Salipiger sp. CCB-MM3: one gene and its partners. The protein of the gene in region 1 binds, or shares a complex with, the protein of each later gene. Links are inferred from orthologs where the notes say so. Each region holds a gene or a part of one and is shown on either strand. Other genes may lie near its edges.

Region 1 (7,774 bases):
CCGCCGCATCGGTTACGTGTTTCAGGAAGGGCGGCTGTTTCCGCATCTCACGGTGCGGCAGAACCTGCGCTACGGCCAGTGGTTCGCGCCGCGGGGCGCCTCCCCGGCCAGCTTCGACACCGTGGTCGAGATGCTAGGCATCGGGCCGCTGCTGTCGCGCCGCCCCGGCGCGCTCTCGGGCGGTGAGAAGCAGCGCGTCGCGATCGGACGCGCCCTGCTGTCAGCGCCGCGCATGATCCTTGCCGACGAGCCGCTGGCCTCGCTCGACGAGGCCCGCAAATCCGAGATCCTGCCCTATTTCGAGCGGCTGCGCGACGCCGCGTCGGTGCCCATCCTTTTCGTCAGCCATTCCGCCGCCGAAGTCGCACGGCTCGCCACCACCGTCGTGGCGCTGGAAAAGGGCCGGGTGACGCGGCAGGGCCCCGCCGCCGAGGTGCTGGGCGATCCGGCGGTCACCCCGCTCGGCGCGCGGGCCGCTGGCGCGCTGCTCACCGCCCATGTGGCCTGTCACCACGAGGACGGGCTGACCGAACTGCGCGCGGGCGACACGCCGCTGCTGATCCCGCGCCTTGGTGCCGCGCCGGGCACGCGGGTGCGGGTGCGCATCGCGGCGCATGAGGTGATCCTGTCCCGACAGCGCCCAGAGGGCCTTTCGGCGCTCAATATCGTCAGCGGCCGGGTGCATGAGATCCGTTCGGGCGACGGGCCGGGCATGATGGTCTCGCTCGACACCGGCGCCGGACGCATCCTTGCCCGGATCACCCGCCGCTCTGCCGAAGCGCTCGGTCTGGCGCCGGGTGTACCCTGCCACGCGGTGATGAAAAGCGTCGCCGTCGCGCCCGAAGACATCGGCGGTCCGGCGCGAAAGCGAACGCCATTGTCGTAATCCATCCCTCGGGTTAGCATTCACCTGTGTAAAAGGTGATTTTGTAATGATGGATTTCCGGGAGGAGTTCTCCCCGGCCCCCGCGTGCGATCTTTCACCCGCGCATGAGTTGGTCCGGGCCCTGCGGGATGCGATCTCGCGAAATCGGTTCAGCCCCGGTTTGCGGCTGAACCTGACCGAGCTTGCCGAGACCACCAGTTTTTCACGTGAATCAATCGAAGCCGCGGCGCTGCTGCTAGAGGACGAAGGGCTTGTAGCCCGCCTTACGGCGACCGACGTCAAAGTGCGGGCGATTTCGGAAATCCACGCACGCAACGCCCATTTCCTGCGCGAGCAGACCGAGGTCGCGATCCTGCGCCGGGTCGCCGAGATCGCCGACACGGCGCTGCTGACCGACCTGCGCGAGCAGATCATGCGGCAGAAGCTGGTCAGTGCCCGCGGGCCGCAGGACCTGCTGCGCCTCGACGACCGGTTTCACCTGACGCTGTGCGAGGCCGCTGGCTATGGCAGTCTCTGGCCGCAACTGGAGCGCTGGAAGCGCTGCACAGATCGGGTGCATTTCACCATGGGCACCTATGATTCCTCTCCCGAGGCCGCGATCGAACAGCATGCCGCCATCGTCGATTGCCTCGCCATGCGGGACGGCGACGGCGCGGCGGCGGCGATGCGCTACCATCTGCAGCAGGCGAAGCGGCTCTTGGCGGAGTTTCTGCACGACGAGACCAAGCGGCCTGACCCCACTTAAGCCGCACTTACCTAGCCCTGTGGCGTCATCCCCGGGCGCGCCTTGAAACGCTTCAGCCCAAGCGCGCGCTCGCGCAGGATGATGGCGATGCCCGAGGCGATCACCACCGCCGAGCCAAGCAGCATCAGCGGCGTCGGCATCTCGCCAAAGACCACGTACCCGATGAGAATGGCAAAGAGGATCGACGCATAGTCGAACGGCGCCAGAAGCGCCGCCTCGGCGCCCTTATAGGCCGAGGTCAGGCAGATCTGCGCCACCCCGCCCAACAGCCCCGCGCCGATCAGCATGGCCGCCTCGGTCGGGCTTGGCATCACCCAGCCAAACGGCAGGGTCAGCAGCGACAGCCCCGTCGCGGTCAGCGAGAAATAGAACACGATGGCCGAGGTCTGTTCGCTCTGCACCATGCGGCGGATGTGGATCTGCACCAGCGCCCGCAGCACCGCCGCGGTCATCACAAAGCCGATCCCCCAAAGCACCGCCGGGCTCACCTCAGAGACGGTCAGCAGCGGCGCCATGACGATGGTCACGCCCAGCAAGCCGATAAGAACCGCCGAGGTGCGGAAAAGCCGGATCTTCTCGCCCAGAAGCAGCGCCGCGAAAAGCACGGTGAGCGGCGATGCGGCATAGCCGAGCGCAGTCACTTCGGGCAGCGGCAACAGCCCCAGCGCGGCGAAGGTACAGCCCATGGCGCCGACGCCGACAATGCCGCGCAGGAAATGCGCCATTGGGCTCGCGACCCGCAGCCCCGAGCCAAGATCTCCGCGCCACATCAGCCAGCCGAGGATCACCGGAATGGCGAAGAACGAGCGGAAGAACACCGCTTCGCCCGTGGGCACCTGCTCCGAGGCGGCCTTGATAAGTGCGGACATGATGACAAAGAGCACCACGGAGGTGAGTTTCAGCGCAATGCCGCGCAAGGGGGACATGAAGGACTCCGCGGCGACGCGCCGAAAGAATAAAATCCTGCGCAGACTGGCCACTGGCGCCCGGAAGGTCAACCTGCGGACGGGCCCGCAGACCCGTTTAGTACGGTCTTATCCACCGGTCTCGAGGCAATGGCGCCGGAACGCCCGCTTGAGCATGTCGAGTTCTGCCCGCAACAGCGACATCTCGGCCCGGAAGTCGCTGCCCAGAGCCTCGCCGGCGATCAGCGTGAAACTGTCGAGCATCTGGTCCGAGCCTGTTTCGCGGATCATGAAGGTCTGCACCCCGTCGCCCACCGCTTCGACCGGCACCGGCACATCCAGCGCCCATTGTCCGGGCGCGCCCATGGCGGCCAGCGTCACACCGCGCACCGCCGCCCCTTCGAGAGTGACCGAAATCTCGGGCTGGCCGTCCGCCGGACCGCTCAGCAGCCCCTGCCATATCCCCTCGCGAAAGCGCGTCTTGGTCAGCGTGTAGTCACTCATCTGCATCCCCGGCTCATAGTTCCGCCCGCGGGCGTCGGCTGAAGGTGAGGTCCCGCAGGATCACCTCGTTCATCTCCGGCCCTTCGAAGATCAGGTCAAGCCACATGGCATCGACCCGCTTCTCGTTCAGCCGCGTATAGGCAAGGTCGAACTCGACGTTGATCTCTTCGGCGTTCAGCGGCAGTTCCCGCACGACCTGCTCGGTGTTCGGCCCGTGACGGATGTTCAGCCGTGCAAAAAGCTCCAGCGGCTTTTCCATCTCGGCGATGGTCTCAACCCGGAGCAGATGCCGCCGGGTGAGCCCCTCGCAGGCCTCTTGCGGCAGGGTCACCGCCAGCGACAGATATGAGCCACGAAAGCGGAACACGTCGAGCCGCAGCCCGTAGGGCGCAAGATCGGATTCGCGCAGGTTGCGGATCTGGCGCAGCGTGATCTCTGAACGCGGACAATCGTGAAACAGCGTCGCCTCTTCGCCAAGCGGTGCCTTGCCGGGCACCGAGGCGATGCCGGGCTGCGGCAGCGGGCCGCGCCAAAGCTCGGGCCGCCATGCCCAGTCGGCATCCGCCGGGCGCGGAAAGCTCTGATTGCCGATCAGCGGCAGCGCCAGCCGTTCCTCGGCCACGTAAAGCAGCCTGTCGAGTTGCTGGCGCAGGCGGCGGGCCGCGCCGCGCAGGTTGCGCAATTCGGAAAGCGGCGTGTCCGGCGCGGCGGCGGCGGCCCGTGTCCAGCGGCGCAGAACGATCGCCTGCAGCGCGCGGCGCGCCAAGCGGCTGCTGGTCTTCTCGCTCATCTGCCCTGTCCCATAGCGTCGCGTCTCCTTGGCCCCGGTGCCGGGGCAACTGCCCGCGTTGTTATGGCAAATCCCGAAGATCGAATAAACGGGGGCGCTGCGCGTGACCGGCTCAGCGTTGCGCGGTCGCCTCGGGGCTGAGCGCGGCGATCCGGGCGCGCACGGCCCGCAACATCCCCGCGCCGTCCGAACCAGCCAAGGCGCTGCCCTTCGGCGCATAAAGCGCGAGGATCACCAGGCGACCGTTCTGATGGAAAGCCCCGCGCCAGTAACGCGGATCACCCGCGTCGAGCATCCGGTTGCCGCCTGCCGCAAGATGCACCAGCGACAGACCGTCCCGCACGCCGCCACCAGAAATCTCTGACTGGCCCGCCTCGGCGGCCATGACCTCGGGCGATGGCAGGCGGCGCCCGGCGCCCGCCGGGCCGATGGTCACCGTCAGCATCATCGGCTCGACCACCGCGCCTTCGCCGCCGCTCAGGATCTGGCACGAGGCAAGCAGCGCAAAGCCCTGCCCTGCCCGCCGCTCGAGCGTGACCGGGTCGATGCAATAGCCTTCGGGCCCCGCAACAACGATGGCGCCGCCCTCGAACTGCGCCTGCCGGAGCGGCGTCGGCGGGGTGCCGAGCTGCCCTTCGCAGGCAGCCAGAAGACCCGCCGCCAATATCAGCACAGAGGATCGCCAGCGCCGGGCGCGGGGTTTTGCGGGGCTCAAAATCATCCCCTTGGGTTAGCGAAGCCCCTGCGAGTGCACAAGAATGAAAGCCCGGAGTTCACCTTCACGTCACGCGCCCGGGAATTGACAGAATCCGCCGCGCGCTGGAAACTTGGCAAAAATCGGACAACCAAAGTGTTTCGCTCGACCATTTTTCCAATCAGAGCCGCGATATTGGGCTCGCTCACCGACAATGACGCGCCGCGGCATAGATCGCGGCACGGGTCACAGCGATGAGCTATCGCCCCTTCGTCATGCTGACCGCTACCGCCCGCCGCCCCGAGCTTTGGCGTCTTGCCCTTGGGATTTGCGTCGCGATCGCGGTGAGCTTTGTGCTGGGCCAGATGCTCTTTGCCATCGTCACGCTTTTCCTGCCGCCGGGCAGCGACAGCGCGCTGGCCGATGCGATCCGCCGCGCCGATGCGCCAGCGGGAATGCTTTTGCTGCTGGCCTCGATGGTCACCATGGGCGTCGGGGCAATCGCCGCGGCGCGGGCGCTGCACGGGCGCAGCGCGATCACTCTTATCGGCCCGCCGCCCGTGGCGCTTCATCAGTTCATCCGTGTCGGGCTGGCGGCGGGCGCGGCGGCGCTGGTCGCGGCGGCGGTCACCATCTGGGCACAGAGCACGCCATTGAACCCGGGGCTCGCGCCGCTGCGCTGGCTGGCGCTGCTGCCGCTGACGCTTCCGGCGATCCTGTTGCAGACCGCCAGCGAGGAATTGTTCTTTCGCGGCTACCTGCAAACCCAGCTTGCCGCGCGGCTGCCGCAGCCTTGGGTCTGGCTCTGCCTACCTTCGGCGCTTTTCGCGCTGGGGCACTACGCGCCCGGAACCTATGGCAGCGCGGCGATCTATGTGGCGCTCTGGGCCTTTCTCTTTGGCCTTGCCGCCGCCGATCTGACGGCGCGCTCGGGCACGCTGGGTCCGGCGATGGCGCTGCATTTTGCCAACAATCTTGTGGCACTGGCGCTGGTTGCGCCCGAAGGGCAGATGTCGGGCCTTGCGCTGATGCGCTGGCCGTTTGCGCTGGATGACACCGCGATGCTGATGCGGATGCTGCCGCTTGATCTGATCACCCTGCTGATCACCTGGCTTGCGGCGCGGTTGGCGCTGCGCCGCTGAAGCCCCGGCTCCCCCCGACCAGCGTGGAAAGCAGGCCGTGATTGCATTTCCCTTGCCGCTTGCTTAAGTCAGCGCCAACCCAAAGCCCCTGACGCCGCAGGGCACGCTCGGAAAACAAGGGCAGCACCGCAATGAACTGGATCACCAACTACGTCCGTCCCCGGATCAACTCGATCTTCTCGCGCCGCGAGGTCCCCGACAATCTGTGGACCAAATGCGATTCCTGCGGGACGATGCTGTTTCACCGCGAGGTGACGGACAATCTCGGCGTCTGCACCAACTGCAGCCACCACATGAACATCACCCCGCGCGCGCGCTTCGACGCGCTGTTCGATGGCGGTGTGTTCAACGAGGTCGCCGTGCCCGAGCCGATCGCCGATCCGCTGCAGTTCCGTGATCAGAAGAAATACCCCGACCGGATGAAGGCCGCACAGCGCTCGACCGGCGAGAAGGACGCGATGCTTGTCGCCTCCGGCGAGATCAACCGTACCCCGGTGGTGGCCTGCGCGCAGGACTTCACTTTCATGGGCGGCTCCATGGGCATGTATGTCGGCAACGCCATCGTCGCCGCAGCCGAGGAAGCGGTGAAGCTCAAGCGCCCGCTGATCCTGTTCTCTGCCGCCGGTGGCGCGCGGATGCAGGAAGGCATCCTGTCGCTGATGCAGATGCCGCGCTCGACCGTGGCGATCCAGATGCTGCGCGAGGCGGGCCTGCCTTATATCGTCGTGCTGACCCATCCGACCACAGGCGGCGTCACCGCCTCTTACGCGATGCTGGGCGACGTGCAGATCTCCGAGCCGGGCGCATTGATCTGCTTCGCCGGTCCGCGGGTGATCGAGCAGACCATCCGTGAAAAGCTGCCCGAGGGCTTCCAGCGCGCCGAGTACCTGCTCGAGCACGGCATGCTCGACCGGGTGACCGACCGCCGCGAACTGCGCGGCGAGCTGACCACCATCCTGCGCATGCTGATGGGCATGCCGCCCGCCGTCGCGGGTGATCTGCCCTCGCCCGCTGCCGACGCGCCTGCCGAAGCCGCGCCCAAGGCAGAGGCCAAAGCTGACAAGAAGAAGAAATCCGCCAAGTGACCAGCGTGAGCAGCGCCGCCAGTTCCGACGCCATCCTCGACCGGATGATGTCGCTGCATCCCAAGATCATCGACCTCACGCTCGACCGCGTCTGGCGGCTGCTCGAGGCGCTGGACCATCCCGAGCGCGCCCTGCCTCCGGTGATCCACCTTGCCGGAACCAACGGCAAGGGCTCCACGCAGGCGATGATCCGCGCCGGGCTGGAGGCGCAGGGCAAGCGCGTGCACGCCTATGTCTCGCCGCATCTCGTGCGGTTCCACGAGCGTATCCGGCTGGCGGGTGAGTTGATCTCCGAAGACGCGCTGAGCGCCGTGCTCGACGAATGCTGGGAGAAGAACCAGCGCGCGCAGATCACCTATTTCGAGATCACCACTTGCGCCGCGCTGCTGGCATTCGCCCGCACGCCCGCGGATTACACGCTGCTGGAGACCGGCCTTGGCGGGCGGCTCGACGCCACCAATGTGGTGGAAAAGCCCGCGCTGACGATCCTCACGCCGATCTCGCTCGACCACCAGCAGTACCTCGGCGAGACCCTTGCCGAGATCGCCGGTGAGAAAGCCGGTATCCTCAAGCGCGGCGTGCCCTGCGTCGTCGGCCCGCAGCCCGAGGAAGCGATGGAGGTGATCGAGGCCCGCGCCGCAAAGCTCGGCGTGCCGCTGCTGGCGCACGGCCAGCACTGGCATGTGACCGAGGAACGCGGGCGGCTGGTCTATCAGGACGAGACCGGTCTTCTGGACCTGCCGCTGCCGAACCTGCCCGGACGCCATCAGCTGGCCAACGCCGGCGCGGCGCTGGCGGCACTGCGCCACCTCGGGTTCGGCGAAGAGGCCTGCGAGGCCGCCGTCACCTCGGCGGATTGGCCCGCGCGAATGCAGCGCCTCACCCATGGCCCGCTGCTGAAAGCGGCACCACTGGCCGAGCTCTGGCTCGACGGCGGGCACAACCCGGCGGCTGGCGAGGCTCTGGCCGAGCACCTGACGCGGATGCCGCGGCGGCCCACGCATCTGATCTGCGGCATGCTGA
Region 2 (2,938 bases), 640 kb from region 1 along the record:
GACCACCGGCTACGGCGCTGATTCGCACGGCACTGCACCCCACACGCCAGCCGAGAGTATGGCTTAGTCGCGACGCCAGAGGTTGAGCGTCGGCTCAGCTCACGCACCGCAGCGAAGATCGCGAACCCGTCATTTGCCGGCCGTCATGGCCGGTTTTCCCGCCTCGCCTCGCTTTTCATGCGCCAAAGCATGGCCTATAAGCGCGAAATCATCAGGCCCCGCAGAGACCGGGACCAGCATAACACCGGCGAGGACCGCATGAGCAAAGATAACCATGAAGCGGACGTGGCCTTCATCAAGGCCCTGGCAGAGCTTCTGCGCGAAAACGATCTGACCGAACTGCAGGTCAAGCGTGAATATGGCGAAGAGGACAGCCTGAACGTCCGCGTCAGCCGCGCCCTGCCGCAGGCGCCGGTGGCCGCCCCGGTCGCCGTTCCCGCCGCAGCTCCCGCGGCCGCACCGGCCGCCGCAGCCGCCCCCGCCGCTGCCGAGGCCGCGCCCGAGGATCCGGCCGCGCATCCCGGCGCCGTCACCTCGCCGATGGTCGGCACCGTCTACATGCAGCCCGAGCCCGGCGCGCCGGCCTTCATCTCGGTCGGAACACAGGTCAAAGAGGGCGACACGCTGATCATCGTCGAAGCGATGAAGACCATGAACCACATCCCCGCTCCGCGCGCGGGCACCGTCAAGCGCATCCTCGTCGAGGACGGCGCCCCGGTCGAATACGGCGCCCCGCTGGTCATCCTCGAGTAAGAGGCTGCCATGTTCGATAAAATTCTCATCGCCAACCGTGGCGAGATCGCGCTCCGCGTGATCCGCGCCTGCCGCGAGATGGGCATCGCCTCTGTGGCTGTGCACTCGACCGCGGATTCCGACGCCATGCACGTGCGCATGGCCGATGAAACCATCTGCATCGGCCCTGCCTCCTCGACCGACAGCTACCTGTCGCCGCCCGCGATCATCTCGGCCTGCGAAGTGACCGGCGCGCAGGCGATCCACCCCGGCTACGGCTTCCTGTCGGAAAACGCCCGCTTCGTGCAGATGGTCGAGGATCATGACCTCACCTTCATCGGCCCCACCGCCGAGCACATCCGGGTGATGGGCGACAAGATCACCGCCAAGGACACGATGAAGGCGCTCGGCGTGCCCTGCGTGCCCGGCTCGGACGGCGGCGTCCCCGATCTCGAGACCGCCAAGCAGGTGGGCCGCGACATCGGCTATCCGGTGATCATCAAGGCCACCGCCGGCGGCGGCGGGCGCGGCATGAAGGTCGCGCTCAACGAGGCTGAGATGGAGCGCGCCTTCCAGACCGCGCGTGCAGAGGGCAAAGCCGCCTTCGGCAACGACGAGGTCTATATCGAGAAGTACCTGCAGAAGCCGCGCCACATCGAGATTCAGGTCTTTGGCGACGGCAAGGGCAAGGCGGTTCACCTCGGCGAGCGCGACTGCTCGCTGCAGCGCCGCCACCAGAAGGTCTTTGAAGAGGCGCCCGGCCCCTGCATCACCCCCGAAGAGCGCGCGCGCATCGGCAAGGTCTGCGCGGATGCCGTGGCCAAGATCAACTACACCGGCGCGGGCACCATCGAGTTCCTCTACGAAGATGGCGAATTCTACTTCATCGAGATGAACACCCGACTTCAGGTGGAGCACCCGGTAACCGAGGCGATCTTTGGTGTCGACCTCGTGCGCGAGCAAATCCGCGTCGCCTCCGGCATGGACCTGTCGTTCACGCAAGAAGAGCTCGAGATCAACGGCCACGCCATCGAGGTGCGGATCAACGCCGAGCGTCTGCCCACCTTCGCGCCCTGCCCCGGCAAGATCACCCAGTATCACGCGCCGGGCGGTCTGGGCGTGCGCATGGACAGCGCGCTCTATCAGGGCTACTCGATCCCGCCCTATTACGACAGCCTCATCGGCAAGCTGATCGTGCATGGCCGCGACCGCAAAGAGGCACTGTCGCGCCTTGACCGGGCGCTTGGCGAGCTGATCGTCGATGGCGTGGACACCACGTTGCCGCTGTTCTCAGCGCTGCTGCAGGAAGAGGATATCCTCACCGGCAACTACTCGATCCACTGGCTCGAGAAGTGGCTGGCCAGCAAGCTGGCCGACGCCTGACCCGCACGTGAGAAGAGCGGACGCACACCATTTTGCGGCCCCTTCCCAGCTTTGGGGAGGGGCCGCATGACTCTGACACCCGAGATCCTGATGCAGGCCTATCGCGCAGGCATCTTCCCCATGGCCGAGCATCGCGACGACCCCGAGATTTTCTGGGTCGATCCGCGCCAGCGGGGCGTGATCCCGATGAAAGGCTTCCGCATCTCGCGCAGCCTTGCGCGGCGTTTGCGCAAGGATGACTACGAGGTCACCTTCGACCGCGATTTCGAGGGGGTGATCGACGCCTGCGCCGACCGGCGCGAGACGTGGATCAACTCGGAAATCCGCGCGCTGTTCACCGAGCTGCACCGCCGCGGCATCGCGCATTCGATCGAGGTCTGGATGGAGGGGGAACTTGTGGGCGGGGTCTACGGGCTCGAGATCGGCGGCGCCTTCTGCGGCGAGTCGATGTTCTCGCGGCGCCGGGATGGCTCCAAGATCGCGCTGGCGTGGCTCATTGACCTGTTGCGCCGTGCGGGCTTCACGCTTTTCGACACGCAGTTCCTGACCACGCATCTCGCCTCTCTGGGCGCGGTGGAAATCCCGCGGCACCAGTACCGGGCGCAGCTTGCCATGGCCTTGGAGGTAGCGCCCGATCTAGCCGGAACACCACTGGCCGCGTCAGGTCAGGAGGTGGTGCAGCGCAGCACCCAGACGTCGTAACGCTGGTGATCCATCGGATTGAGCGCAGGCGACGAGGCGATCATCCAGCCGCGAAAGGCCGGATCGGGCTTGCCCGCTTCACGGATGGTCAGGAAAGCAAAAGCGTCGCCCGCCCGATCCC
Region 3 (2,768 bases), 640 kb from region 1 along the record:
TGTCCACGCCATCGACGATCAGCTCGCCAAGCGCCCGGTCAAGGCGCGACAGTGCCTCTTTGCGGTCGCGGCCATGCACGATCAGCTTGCCGATGAGGCTGTCGTAATAGGGCGGGATCGAGTAGCCCTGATAGAGCGCGCTGTCCATGCGCACGCCCAGACCGCCCGGCGCGTGATACTGGGTGATCTTGCCGGGGCAGGGCGCGAAGGTGGGCAGACGCTCGGCGTTGATCCGCACCTCGATGGCGTGGCCGTTGATCTCGAGCTCTTCTTGCGTGAACGACAGGTCCATGCCGGAGGCGACGCGGATTTGCTCGCGCACGAGGTCGACACCAAAGATCGCCTCGGTTACCGGGTGCTCCACCTGAAGTCGGGTGTTCATCTCGATGAAGTAGAATTCGCCATCTTCGTAGAGGAACTCGATGGTGCCCGCGCCGGTGTAGTTGATCTTGGCCACGGCATCCGCGCAGACCTTGCCGATGCGCGCGCGCTCTTCGGGGGTGATGCAGGGGCCGGGCGCCTCTTCAAAGACCTTCTGGTGGCGGCGCTGCAGCGAGCAGTCGCGCTCGCCGAGGTGAACCGCCTTGCCCTTGCCGTCGCCAAAGACCTGAATCTCGATGTGGCGCGGCTTCTGCAGGTACTTCTCGATATAGACCTCGTCGTTGCCGAAGGCGGCTTTGCCCTCTGCACGCGCGGTCTGGAAGGCGCGCTCCATCTCAGCCTCGTTGAGCGCGACCTTCATGCCGCGCCCGCCGCCGCCGGCGGTGGCCTTGATGATCACCGGATAGCCGATGTCGCGGCCCACCTGCTTGGCGGTCTCGAGATCGGGGACGCCGCCGTCCGAGCCGGGCACGCAGGGCACGCCGAGCGCCTTCATCGTGTCCTTGGCGGTGATCTTGTCGCCCATCACCCGGATGTGCTCGGCGGTGGGGCCGATGAAGGTGAGGTCATGATCCTCGACCATCTGCACGAAGCGGGCGTTTTCCGACAGGAAGCCGTAGCCGGGGTGGATCGCCTGCGCGCCGGTCACTTCGCAGGCCGAGATGATCGCGGGCGGCGACAGGTAGCTGTCGGTCGAGGAGGCAGGGCCGATGCAGATGGTTTCATCGGCCATGCGCACGTGCATGGCGTCGGAATCCGCGGTCGAGTGCACAGCCACAGAGGCGATGCCCATCTCGCGGCAGGCGCGGATCACGCGGAGCGCGATCTCGCCACGGTTGGCGATGAGAATTTTATCGAACATGGCAGCCTCTTACTCGAGGATGACCAGCGGGGCGCCGTATTCGACCGGGGCGCCGTCCTCGACGAGGATGCGCTTGACGGTGCCCGCGCGCGGAGCGGGGATGTGGTTCATGGTCTTCATCGCTTCGACGATGATCAGCGTGTCGCCCTCTTTGACCTGTGTTCCGACCGAGATGAAGGCCGGCGCGCCGGGCTCGGGCTGCATGTAGACGGTGCCGACCATCGGCGAGGTGACGGCGCCGGGATGCGCGGCCGGATCCTCGGGCGCGGCCTCGGCAGCGGCGGGGGCGGCTGCGGCGGCCGGTGCGGCCGCGGGAGCTGCGGCGGGAACGGCGACCGGGGCGGCCACCGGCGCCTGCGGCAGGGCGCGGCTGACGCGGACGTTCAGGCTGTCCTCTTCGCCATATTCACGCTTGACCTGCAGTTCGGTCAGATCGTTTTCGCGCAGAAGCTCTGCCAGGGCCTTGATGAAGGCCACGTCCGCTTCATGGTTATCTTTGCTCATGCGGTCCTCGCCGGTGTTATGCTGGTCCCGGTCTCTGCGGGGCCTGATGATTTCGCGCTTATAGGCCATGCTTTGGCGCATGAAAAGCGAGGCGAGGCGGGAAAACCGGCCATGACGGCCGGCAAATGACGGGTTCGCGATCTTCGCTGCGGTGCGTGAGCTGAGCCGACGCTCAACCTCTGGCGTCGCGACTAAGCCATACTCTCGGCTGGCGTGTGGGGTGCAGTGCCGTGCGAATCAGCGCCGTAGCCGGTGGTCGGCCCGGCGGTGCCGTTTGTTCCCTCGGACCCCGAGGGGCTGGGACGGGCAGGCGCGGATCGCTCGGCGGTTTTGTCGGGCACAGCGGGCAGACGTTCGGGCCGCGGCGGGGCTTTGGCTACGGTGCTCTCGTGCGTGGCGGGTGCGGTAAACGAGGGCGGCTCGGAGATCGCCGATGCGCCGCGCCCCGGTTCGCCTGAAGGGATCGAAGGCTCTTGCGCCCCTGCACCCCCGCGAGGGTTTGAGCCCGCCGCGAACTTCGGCTGCGGCAGGTCGGGCCGCACCTCGGTTTCTGCGTCGGTCTCTCGCTGAGTGGCGCCCTTGGACGCCTTCGCGCTGCGCTCCGGTTCCGCAGGCTCTCGGCTTACGGTCCCCTCTGCGAGCGCCTTGCCGTGCAATTCCTTCAGCAGCGCCTCGGCCTGTTCCTCGAGCAGGGCCGTAATGCGCAGTTGCATGATCGAGGGCGGCGCGACATGGCTGGAGGGATCGGGCATTCCCGTCAGGCTGCGCCAGAAGCTGGCGGGCGGCTGGCCGTCGGCGCCATATTCGCCGCCCTGATCCGTGTCGGTGGTCGATTGCTCTTTGACCGGTTGCACCTTGGTCTCCTCGGCCGTTCTGACCGGGGCGCCGGGCAAGCCGAGGGGATGCCCGGTGGCCAGAGGTGCCACCACTTGGGGAACACCGGTGAACTGCATCGAAATGCTCCGTCTGCTGTCGGTCCCCACGGCCCTAGATTAGCACAGCGCAGGGCGCACGGCAGCAG

The links.
Region 2: the proteins of accD (region 1) and accC are in contact, whole or in part, in a solved structure (PDB 8UXZ), measured with the Escherichia coli proteins. The link is inferred for Salipiger sp. CCB-MM3 from one-to-one orthologs.
Region 3: the proteins of accD (region 1) and accB are in contact, whole or in part, in a solved structure (PDB 8UXZ), measured with the Escherichia coli proteins. The link is inferred for Salipiger sp. CCB-MM3 from one-to-one orthologs.

What each region holds. Positions count from the first base shown.
Region 1 is NZ_CP014595.1:1,413,395-1,421,168, forward strand. What follows is about bases 5,022-7,774. They hold accD (acetyl-CoA carboxylase, carboxyltransferase subunit beta), read left to right. Parts: upstream 5,022-5,797; coding sequence 5,798-6,751; downstream 6,752-7,774. Other genes in these bases: AYJ57_RS06940 (CPBP family intramembrane glutamic endopeptidase), read left to right, coding at 5,022-5,666; AYJ57_RS06950 (bifunctional folylpolyglutamate synthase/dihydrofolate synthase), read left to right, coding at 6,796-7,774. In the rest of the region: modC (molybdenum ABC transporter ATP-binding protein), read left to right, coding at 1-886; AYJ57_RS06915 (GntR family transcriptional regulator), read left to right, coding at 933-1,631; AYJ57_RS06920 (DMT family transporter), read right to left, coding at 1,643-2,557; AYJ57_RS06925 (hypothetical protein), read right to left, coding at 2,666-3,040; AYJ57_RS06930 (DUF6478 family protein), read right to left, coding at 3,054-3,830; AYJ57_RS06935 (dihydroxy-acid dehydratase), read right to left, coding at 3,943-4,503; more of AYJ57_RS06940, read left to right, coding at 4,779-5,021.
Region 2 is NZ_CP014595.1:783,144-786,081, forward strand. It holds accC (acetyl-CoA carboxylase biotin carboxylase subunit), read left to right. Parts: upstream 1-762; coding sequence 763-2,115; downstream 2,116-2,938. Other genes in the region: AYJ57_RS03785 (hypothetical protein), read left to right, coding at 1-67; accB (acetyl-CoA carboxylase biotin carboxyl carrier protein), read left to right, coding at 259-753; aat (leucyl/phenylalanyl-tRNA--protein transferase), read left to right, coding at 2,182-2,817; AYJ57_RS03805 (DUF2155 domain-containing protein), read right to left, coding at 2,781-2,938. UniProt on the Escherichia coli protein: This protein is a component of the acetyl coenzyme A carboxylase complex; first, biotin carboxylase catalyzes the carboxylation of the carrier protein and then the transcarboxylase transfers the carboxyl group to form malonyl-CoA.
Region 3 is NZ_CP014595.1:782,381-785,148, reverse strand. It holds accB (acetyl-CoA carboxylase biotin carboxyl carrier protein), read right to left. Parts: upstream 1,748-2,768; coding sequence 1,253-1,747; downstream 1-1,252. Other genes in the region: AYJ57_RS03785 (hypothetical protein), read right to left, coding at 1,939-2,601; accC (acetyl-CoA carboxylase biotin carboxylase subunit), read right to left, coding at 1-1,243. UniProt on the Escherichia coli protein: This protein is a component of the acetyl coenzyme A carboxylase complex; first, biotin carboxylase catalyzes the carboxylation of the carrier protein and then the transcarboxylase transfers the carboxyl group to form malonyl-CoA.